DNA from 3 places in the Psychrobacillus sp. FSL K6-1415 genome. Region 1 is predicted to be linked to each of the others. Evidence: riboswitches for the same ligand, from Rfam matches in the RefSeq annotation. Region 1 holds a riboswitch; each other region holds the start of a gene.
What was found. A riboswitch is a leader RNA that binds a small molecule or an ion and turns the genes downstream of it on or off. The one in region 1 is predicted to bind S-adenosylmethionine.

Region 1 (3,287 bases):
AACAACCACCCTCAATATTAAATACGCCATTATCAGACCAGCCGTGCTCGTCATCACCGATTAATTTACGGCCAGCATCTGCAGAAAGGGTAGTTTTACCTGTACCTGATAAACCAAAGAATAATGCAACGTCTCCGTCATCTCCAACATTTGCAGAGCAGTGCATTGGTAAGATGTCTTGTTCTGGGAGCAAATAGTTCATAATAGAGAATATTGATTTTTTCATCTCACCAGCATATTCAGTACCACCGATTAACACAGTGCGTTTTTCCATGGATACAATGATAAACGTTTCTGTACGGGTACCATCTACAGCAGGATCCGCTTTGAAATTAGGAGCAGAAAGAATAGTGAAGTCTGTTGTATGTGTAGCAAGATCTTCCTGTGTTGGACGGATAAATAACTGATGAGCGAAAAGATTATGCCAAGCGTATTCGTTAATTACTTGAATACCTAGACGTGATTCTTTATCTGCCCCTGCATATCCTTTAAACTCGAAGATTTCGTCTTGTTTGTTTAAGAAGTTAATCATTTTTTTATATAGAGCATCAAAAACGTCAGAAGAAATTGGTTGGTTTACTGAGCCCCAATCGATTTTGTCTTTTGAAATAGCTTCATCTACTATATACTTATCTTGTGGGGAGCGGCCAGTATATTTCCCTGTTTCGGCTTTTACTGCACCAGTAGAAGTTAAAACAGCTTCTCCTCTTGTTGTAGCTTTTTCCACAAGTTGTGGCACTGACAATTGGCTGCTAACGTTATTTCCTGCTAACAATTCTTTCAGTTCACTCACAGTATCGATTGAATTCATCTTGAATATACCATCCTTTTTTTATATTTCCTCTAAAAAAGAGGAAGTTTTTCTAGATATGTGAAATAGTATAACACATTAAAGTAATTAGTCTATACTAATGAAGCTAATATTTTTCTTTTGTGAATAAAATGCAAACAAAAAAATAGTTGACTTCTGCTACTTATTTACGTATGATGATGAATTGAACGGATACTCTTATCCCGAGCTGGTGGAGGGGTCAGGCCCTATGAAACCCGGCAACCTGTAATTGTTTTATTATTACAAAGGTGCCAAACCTGAGACAAGGTGAAATTCCTTGATTTGATAAGAGTGAAAGGTGCTTATGATATTAATACCTTTCCTCATGTGTATTTACGTGAGTGAGAGGTTTTTTTATTTAACATCGCCCTTTATCCTTGTGTGCCAAGTCCGAAACGGCTTCAAGTTAACTTCAATTCACAGCAATTACATTTACTCTTATGTGATGAAAATGCATGAAACATTTTGAATGGCTTGACATGGGAATGAGTACCGTATCAATTCTTGAGAGAAATCTCGCGGGATATAGGAGGAATAATCTATGACGCAACGTCGATTATTTACATCAGAATCAGTAACAGAGGGCCATCCAGATAAAATCTGTGATCAAATCTCTGATGCAATTCTAGATGCAATTTTAGCAGAAGACCCAAATGCTCGTGTAGCTTGCGAAACGAGTGTGACGACAGGACTAGTATTAGTTGCTGGAGAAATTACTACATCTACATACGTAGATATCCCTAAAGTAGTTCGTTCTACTATTAAAGAAATTGGCTATACACGTGCTAAGTATGGCTTTGATGCAGAAACTTCTGCTGTGCTTACTTCAATTGACGAACAATCAGCTGATATCGCGCAAGGTGTGGACCAAGCTTTAGAAGCAAGAGAAGGCTCTATGAGTGATTCTGACATTGATGCAATTGGAGCAGGAGACCAAGGTTTAATGTTCGGCTATGCTTGTAATGAAACACCAGAGCTTATGCCGCTACCTATTAGTTTAGCGCATAAACTATCTCACCGATTAGCACAAGTTCGTAAAGACGAAACTTTAGACTATCTTCGTCCAGACGGAAAAACTCAAGTAACAGTAGAATATGACGAAAACAATAATCCTGTTCATATCGATACAATTGTTATTTCAACACAACATCATCCAGAAATAACTTTAGAACAAATTCAAAAAGATATTAAAGAAGTAGTAATTAATCCAATTGTTCCTACAAATTTAATAGATGAAAATACAAAATACTTTATCAATCCGACTGGACGCTTTGTAATTGGTGGACCACAGGGTGATGCTGGCTTAACAGGACGTAAAATTATTGTAGATACTTACGGTGGTTATGCTCGTCATGGTGGGGGAGCATTCTCTGGTAAAGATCCAACAAAAGTTGACCGTTCTGCTGCTTACGCTGCACGTTATGTTGCTAAAAACATTGTTGCTGCTGACCTTGCAGATCGTTGTGAAGTACAACTTGCTTATGCAATTGGTGTAGCTAAACCAGTTTCAATTGCTGTAGAAACTTTTGGTACTGGAAAGGTAGAGGAAGTTGAATTAGTTTCATATATTCGTGAACTATTTGATCTTCGTCCAGCAGGAATTATTAAAATGCTAGATCTTCGCCGACCAATATACAAACAAACAGCTGCATATGGTCACTTTGGTCGTACAGACATTGATGTTCCATGGGAGAAAACAGATAAAGCTGCAGCGTTAAAAGAAAAGGCTGGATTATAAGTAGTATGAACAAAAAAGGCTTTCCTATAATGGAAAGCCTTTTTTCATACAAATAATAACTTTCCAATAATACAGCTGATTTTCGTTTCAGGAGGAATTGAACAGCATATATAGTTTTCTTTTACCAGAAAGATCATTAACAAATTTTATTTTTGAAGGGATTTATAGTATTGACCTTTTTCTACATATTCCCGGATAATTCTTTGTACATCAGCTTTATCGTCTTCATTTAGCTCACGCACCACTTTTGCTGGGCTGCCTAATGCTAATGAATTTGGAGGTATTTTTTTGCCAGGTGGTACGAGACTTCCAGCTCCGATAAATGCACCATCTCCAATTTCAGCACCATCTAAAATAATCGATCCCATTCCTATTAAAGCTCCTTTACGTATAGTACAACTATGTAAAGTCACCTGGTGTCCGATAGTTACTTCATCTTCAATAATAAGTGGCTTATTTGGACTCTGATGTAAACAGCTTAAATCTTGTATACTTACTTTACTTCCAATAATAGTAGGAGCAACATCCCCTCTAATTACCGTATTAAACCAAATTGTAGTCTCTGGACCGATTGTCACATCACCTGTTATTGTGACATAATCAGCTATAAAAGCAGAGTCGTCAATAGTCGGTGTTTTACCTTTATATGGATAAATCATTTCGCATACACTCCTTTTGAAATTAGATTATAATTAATCGTATCAGACATAAAGATTG
Region 2 (3,287 bases), 610 kb from region 1:
CTCTTGAATATAATGAATTAATTCAAGAGACATATCGTATCGGAAAAATGGCGTAATTATATAAATACCGTTGAATAGCTTCGCTGCTGTATCTATTAATTCCTTTGAAATTTGGATACCTTCTGCAGTAGCTAGCTCTCTATCATCTCCACATAAACGCATACGCTCCAGTACCTCTTCGGACAATTTTATACCTGGTACTTCGTTGTGAAGGAATTCTGAATTACGACTATTAGTCAGTGGCATAATTCCAATGAAAATAGGGGTTGATAAATGCTTAGTCGCTTCATAAATTTCATGAATTTTATCTTTCGAGTAGACAGGTTGTGTGATGAAATAATCTGCTCCACATTCTATTTTCTTCTCTAGTCGCTTCACTGCACGGTCCAGAACACGAACGTTCGGATTAAAAGCAGCAGCTACGGAGAAATTAGCTTTTTTTCGTAGTGACTTTCCTGAGAAAGAAATACCTTCGTTTAATTGTTTGATTAGTTGTATCAATTCTAGGCTTGATACATCATAAACACTTGTCGCCCCAGGGAAATCACCAATTTTCGTCGGGTCTCCAGTTACAGCAAGAATATCATGGATTCCAAGCGCATCCAGCCCCATTAAATGAGATTGAAGACCGATTAAATTACGATCACGGCATGTAATATGAGCAAGCGGTCTAATATTTTTTTGGTGTTTTAACATCGAGCCCATTGCCATATTACTAATACGTGGGGAGGCTAATGAGTTATCCGCCATTGTCACTGCATCAATTCCAGCAGCATATAGCTTTTCTGAACCTTCCATGAATGTAGTCGTGTCAAGATGACGAGGAGTGTCTAGCTCAACAATAATCGTCCTTTCTGTTTTTGCTTTTTCATGGAGAGCCAGTGTGTTAGTCGGCTTGGCGTCTTGAATAATAATCGGCTTTCTGTTTTCAACAACCTTACTCGTAATCGGCGCTAAATGACCAATATGTTTTTTTACTGCTTCGATATGCTTTGGTGTCGTCCCGCAGCAACCTCCTATTAGTCGTACTCCAGCATCCCTAAGATATAACGCCGCTTTTCCAAAATATTCAGCATCGGACTCATAGACAATTCGCCCTTCATCTATATCCAGTAAACTAGCATTTGGATAAGCAGAGAGAAAAGCCTTATTCGGAAGTTTTACTCCTTCAAATGCTTGAATTGTATGATGGGGACCTAGTCGACAGTTGACTCCAACTATGTTCGCTCCAATTGCTTCAAGCTGAAGCAGAGCATCATTAAGTGGTAAGCCATTTTGCAAAATACCAGGCTCATGCATGGATACTTGGGCTATAATTGGTATATCAGTTAAGGTACGAAGATGAGTCACAGTAGTCTTTAATTCTTCTAAGTCATAATAGGTTTCGAGTAATAAACCATCTGGATCTCCCGCTAACAGCTGGATGGCTTGCTGATCGAGTGAATGGATAATCTCACCGAGCGTGGCATCACTTTTCCGAATTCCTCTAATGCCCCCAATCGTACCTATGACAAATTGGTTTCCGGGTGCAGCAGCTCTTTTAGCAATTTGGATAGCCGCTTCATTTATTTCTTTCACTTGGTTTTCTAGCCCGTAACGCGCCAATTTAATGGCATTCGCTCCATACGTATTCGTTTGAATAATATCTGCTCCGGCCTCAATATAATCCTGATGTATCTTCTCAATGATTTCCGGCTTTTGAATGTTTAATTCTTCATTGCAATAGTCAATTCCGTACGAATAAAGTAGCGTACCCATTGCCCCATCCGCTGTCAGTATGGACGACTGTAACTTCTCTAATAAACCCATTTGTATCCATCCTCTCCATATAAAAAAGCCTTCCATGAAAAGAAGGCTTTACGAGTATGCAAGATACCACCTTCTCATCTTTCAGACTTTGTTAAGTCTGCTGGATTTAGCACCTGACCAATTAATTGGCTGGTTGCTGAAGCTTCGTAGGGCCAGTCCCTCGGCTTCTCTTGATAAGAATTTCATTATTCAATTTTTTAATTAAACATATCGTACCTTTATTCCATTAAAGCGTCAAGATGTGTTTTGAATTTTCTATACACTTCTCTTAGTGTTTATTTATCCTATTTAAGTGATTTTCTTCTTCATTCTAGTGATTCTTCGCTACATTCTAGCGATTCTCCGTTGCATTCTAGCGATTCTCCGCTACATTCTAGCGATTCTCCGCTTCATTCTAGCGATTCTTCACTACATTCTAGCGATTCTTCACTACATTCTAGCGATTCTTCGCTACATTCTAGCGATTCTTCGCTACATTCTAGCGATTCACTCTTTTTCTATCTTTTTCAGTATATGCACAGGTGCTTTACCATATCCATTTATACTTAGTGTTTCTGGATGTTCCTATCTTGGTTAAATTCATTGATTGCAAGATTCTGTGCGCGATATATTTTGATTCTAAATGAAGAAAGTCTCTACATTGTTTATTAGTTATAGTATCACTAATCAGCATAAACCAATCCCTTATGGCCTTTTCATGTCCGAGCTTATCAAAATAGCCACAACGAGGACAAGTCCAGCCATTTTTTCTTTTTTCCATTCCATGAAAATCACAGCTTTCACACTGGACACCGCTTCTTAAATCTTTAGGATTAATACCCCAGCGTCCGCACATTGGAAAGGGAATATAAGTTTGTTGACCTACTTTTATTTGATTTTCAAATTTTTTCATTTTTTCAGAATCAAAATATACATTTTCGCGGGGAAGATTACGTAAATATACTGGGATGGTTTGGGGAAGAATAGCACTAAGTTTTTTCGGTGGTTCAATTACTCTCACTTTTGGATTGCTAAGAACAATCACACCGTATATTGGGATTGTCAGCCCATGATTTCCCAGCCATTCTTGTAGCAAATGAATATTTCGCGATAACTGGATTTCTGGGCTTTCAAAAACATCGATTTTACCATCGAGTGTTTCGCGCTCTAACTGCGCAGGGTTTTGTTTGAAAAATAACTTTCCACTTATATTTTTACTTTCGAGAATTACTAAGAAATAGGGAGTAAGAAAGATAGCATCTATTTGGAACTTACCGTTTGAATCTAATCCGATATTTTCAACGAAAAAGTATTCAAAAGGAAATGTATATTTCGCAAAAACTTCACTTATTCTACGTTCACCTTGCAGTCCAGCTTTTGCTGCCTTTTCTTTAGCTAAGATTATCTCCTTTTGAGGATGTGTATCATTCAATCTTTTTGCTAACATTTGTAAACCAATTAAATTATATTCGCAAGAATCCATTACTTTAAGCATACTT
Region 3 (3,287 bases), 2.3 Mb from region 1:
GCCGATTTAGATAGTTTGCAATTTTTTGGGCAGACTGAGCGGATTTTTCAAAACGGACATTTAATGTTTTGATACCTTGAATGAGAGAAAATGAATCTTGCGCACCTAAAATAGCACCAAATGAGTTTTGGATAAATGCTAAACGCTTACCTAACTCCTCGTCTTTTATAACCGCAAGTCCTGCAATAATATCGCTATGCCCAGATAAAAATTTTGTTGCACTATGTAAGACGATATCAATTCCTAAATCTAATGGACGCTGATATAACGGTGTCATAAATGTATTGTCTAAGAAGGTTAAACAAGCATTGGATTTTGCAAGCTCCACGACAGCGGTAATATCAGTAATACCTAAGCATGGATTCGAAGGGGTCTCGATGTAAATCAGTTTTGTATTTGATTGCATTGCACTTGCAATTGCTTCCACATTCGTAAAATCTGCAAAACTGTGCTCAATACCAAAACGAGGCAATACTTCTGTAACAAAACGAAAGGTTCCACCGTATACGTCTTCTGTAATAACGATATGATCGCCTGAAGACAAAAGCATAAATGCAGAAGAAATTGCCGCAATTCCTGATGCAAATGCCAATCCTCTAGTCCCCCCCTCTAATTCAGCAATCGTTTTTTCGAGTGCGTCTCTTGTAGGATTTCCCGATCGACTATAGTCATAAGGTCCAAAATCATCAAAGCTTTCTTGATGGAAAGTGGAGGATAAATAGATAGGAACATTTACAGATCCAGTTTTTATCTCCGAATCTCCGCGTGTAGAGGCAACAATTATACTAGTCTCCAACGACTCTTTGTAATCACTCATTAATTATGACCTCGCTTTCTAATGTATTTAATACTTGTTTTAAATCTGCGATTAAATCTTCTACTTCTTCAATCCCAACCGAAAAACGAAGGAGACTATTATCAACTCCTCGTGCATTCCGTTCCTCTTCAGGTATATCGGCATGTGTTTGTGTAGCAGGATACGTGATAAAGCTCTCTACACCACCAAGACTTTCAGCAAATACAATCAGTCTCAAATTCTTTAGGAAAGGAGCCACCCATTCGCTTTTTTGTAAACGGAAGGATAACATTCCGCCAACTCCTGGATATAACACATCCTTAACAGCAGATTCCTGCTTTAAAAATTCAGTAATTCTTTTTGCATTTAAATCATGCTGCTTCATACGTAGATGAAGTGTTTTTAATCCTCTTATTAACAACCAAGAATCGAAAGGAGAAAGGACAGCGCCTGCAGCATTATGGTTGACTTGCAGTTGTTCACTTAGATCAGTACCTTTTGTTACCACCAATCCTGCAAGTACATCGTTATGTCCCCCAATATATTTTGTGCCACTATGGATGACAATATGGGCACCCAATTCAATAGGTCGCTGTAAATAAGGGGTTAAGAATGTATTGTCTACGATTAACAATAGATTATGCTCTTCTGCTATATCCGCAAATAGCTGTATGTCGATTTCCTGCATTAAAGGGTTAGTGGGTGTTTCGATAAATAAGGCTTTTGTATTTTCTGTTATTAATGCTTTTACTTCTTCAGCTGATTCAAATTTTGTATAAGTAGTACGGATATTATATGAATCTGCGTACTGGTTGAATAATCGGTATGTACCACCATACAAATCATCAGGAGCAATTAACTCATCTCCTGACCGAAAAAGGGATAAAACCAATTGTATTGCAGCCATACCAGAACTACAGGCAAAGCCAGCATCTCCACCTTCTAATTTTGCAATTCCTTCCTCTAAAATAGCTCGTGTCGGGTTCTTAGTTCGTGTGTAGTCGTATCCTGTAGACTGCCCAATCCCATTGTGTTTGTAAGCTGTGGAGAGATAAATAGGGGGATTTACCGCCCCGGTTTTTTCATCACTATGATTTCCCAATTGAACTAACTGTGTATCAATACTGTTTTTTGTCATAAGTATTCATCCTTTACAATTAAAATAAAAAAGAGGATTCTCTAATAAGAAGAGAACCCTCAAGTAAATATCGAAGTTTGTCTTCTTATCTTCAAGACGTCATACGTCTATTGGAATTAGCACCATACCTAAGCGTGGCTGGTTGCTGAGACATCTAAGGGCCAATCCCTCCGTCTCTCTGGATAAGAAAAAAATATGAAATTATCAAAATTTTAAATTTAAATAATCTTAACACTTAGTGGCTATTAATACAATACGTTTTTTTGTTTCAAGTTATGACATAAATGTCAGTATTAAAACAATTACTCCGAGTATTAAAGATATCCATCCCACAACTAACTTGTGAGAATAAGCTAAAGCTACGAGCCCTAATAGAACTGCACCTGCACCTAGCCAAAGGGGAGCATAAAAGAAACCAAGTACCCCTAAGACTATACCTAACAAACCAACCCATAATCCTGTAGAAGAATCCAACATCCACACCTCCCATCCTATAATGTAGGAACTCCAAGAAGAAAAGTCCCTTTACATATTATATGAAGGGTATAGAGGAGGGGCATAAACAATCTGCAGATTCATTGCAGAGATAGGCCATTATGCTGGTCTTTTATTAAATAAACAAAATATTAGAATGTAGCTTAAAATTTGTTATAATTACAAACAGACCCGTTGGTATGTTAGGAGGAAAAATAGCTATGGATACTAAATCACTCTTGATTGAAACTGCTACAATTCTTTTTCAGGAAAAAGGTTACAAAACTGTAGGACTCAATGAAATTTTAAAAGCTAGTAATGTTTCAAAGGGTGCTCTTTACCATCACTTTCCAGATGGCAAAGAAGAACTCTTGATAACTTGTTTACACGCTCTAAAAGAAGACATAACCACAGATATTGAAGCTATTTTTAGTAAGCATCTTACAACTAAGGACGCCATAATTTCAACGATTGATACTTTAATAAATAGCTTTGAAAAAAGAGGTACTATTACTGGCTATACATTTAGCAGTATTGTTAGTGAAATGGCAACAATGAGTGAACCAGTTCGCAAAGCGTGCAGTGAGTTATATGAAAATATTGAACGCATCTACTGTGCTAAGCTATTATCCGATGGCTTTTCGGATGAAACAGCTGCCTCTGTATCGTTATTGTTGACTGCTTCGATTGAAGGGGCCATGATGCTTTGTTTAACGAAACAATCTACGAATCCTTTAAAAACAATTGCAGAACTATTACCGAACTTGTTGGAGAAGCTATAAAAATGGAATTTAAAGCGAAGGTCTTTACTAAACTTTGAGAGGAAGAAAAAAATGCATCAAGAAAACAGACTACCAAGAAATGCAAAGGAAGGCCTAT

Region 2: it holds a riboswitch for S-adenosylmethionine, as region 1 does, so the genes downstream of both, MKY60_RS16890 (bifunctional homocysteine S-methyltransferase/methylenetetrahydrofolate reductase) here and metK (methionine adenosyltransferase) in region 1, are expected to answer to the same signal.
Region 3: it holds a riboswitch for S-adenosylmethionine, as region 1 does, so the genes downstream of both, MKY60_RS02900 (methionine biosynthesis PLP-dependent protein) here and metK (methionine adenosyltransferase) in region 1, are expected to answer to the same signal.

What each region holds. Positions count from the first base shown of each region.
Region 1 covers NZ_JBBOOQ010000001.1:2,872,008-2,875,294, reverse strand. The annotation lists gene pckA (phosphoenolpyruvate carboxykinase (ATP)) at 1-811, opposite strand, end outside; SAM riboswitch class I at 1,007-1,124, shown strand; gene metK (methionine adenosyltransferase) at 1,374-2,570, shown strand; gene MKY60_RS13600 (gamma carbonic anhydrase) at 2,717-3,229, opposite strand.
Region 2 covers NZ_JBBOOQ010000001.1:3,486,204-3,489,490, forward strand. The annotation lists gene MKY60_RS16890 (bifunctional homocysteine S-methyltransferase/methylenetetrahydrofolate reductase) at 1-1,809, opposite strand, end outside; SAM riboswitch class I at 1,881-1,989, opposite strand; gene MKY60_RS16895 (NERD domain-containing protein) at 2,336-3,283, opposite strand.
Region 3 covers NZ_JBBOOQ010000001.1:594,417-597,703, forward strand. The annotation lists gene metC (cystathionine beta-lyase) at 1-817, opposite strand, end outside; gene MKY60_RS02900 (methionine biosynthesis PLP-dependent protein) at 810-1,934, opposite strand; SAM riboswitch class I at 2,017-2,123, opposite strand; gene MKY60_RS02905 (hypothetical protein) at 2,208-2,411, opposite strand; gene MKY60_RS02910 (TetR/AcrR family transcriptional regulator) at 2,630-3,190, shown strand; gene MKY60_RS02915 (DUF2798 domain-containing protein) at 3,242-3,287, shown strand, end outside.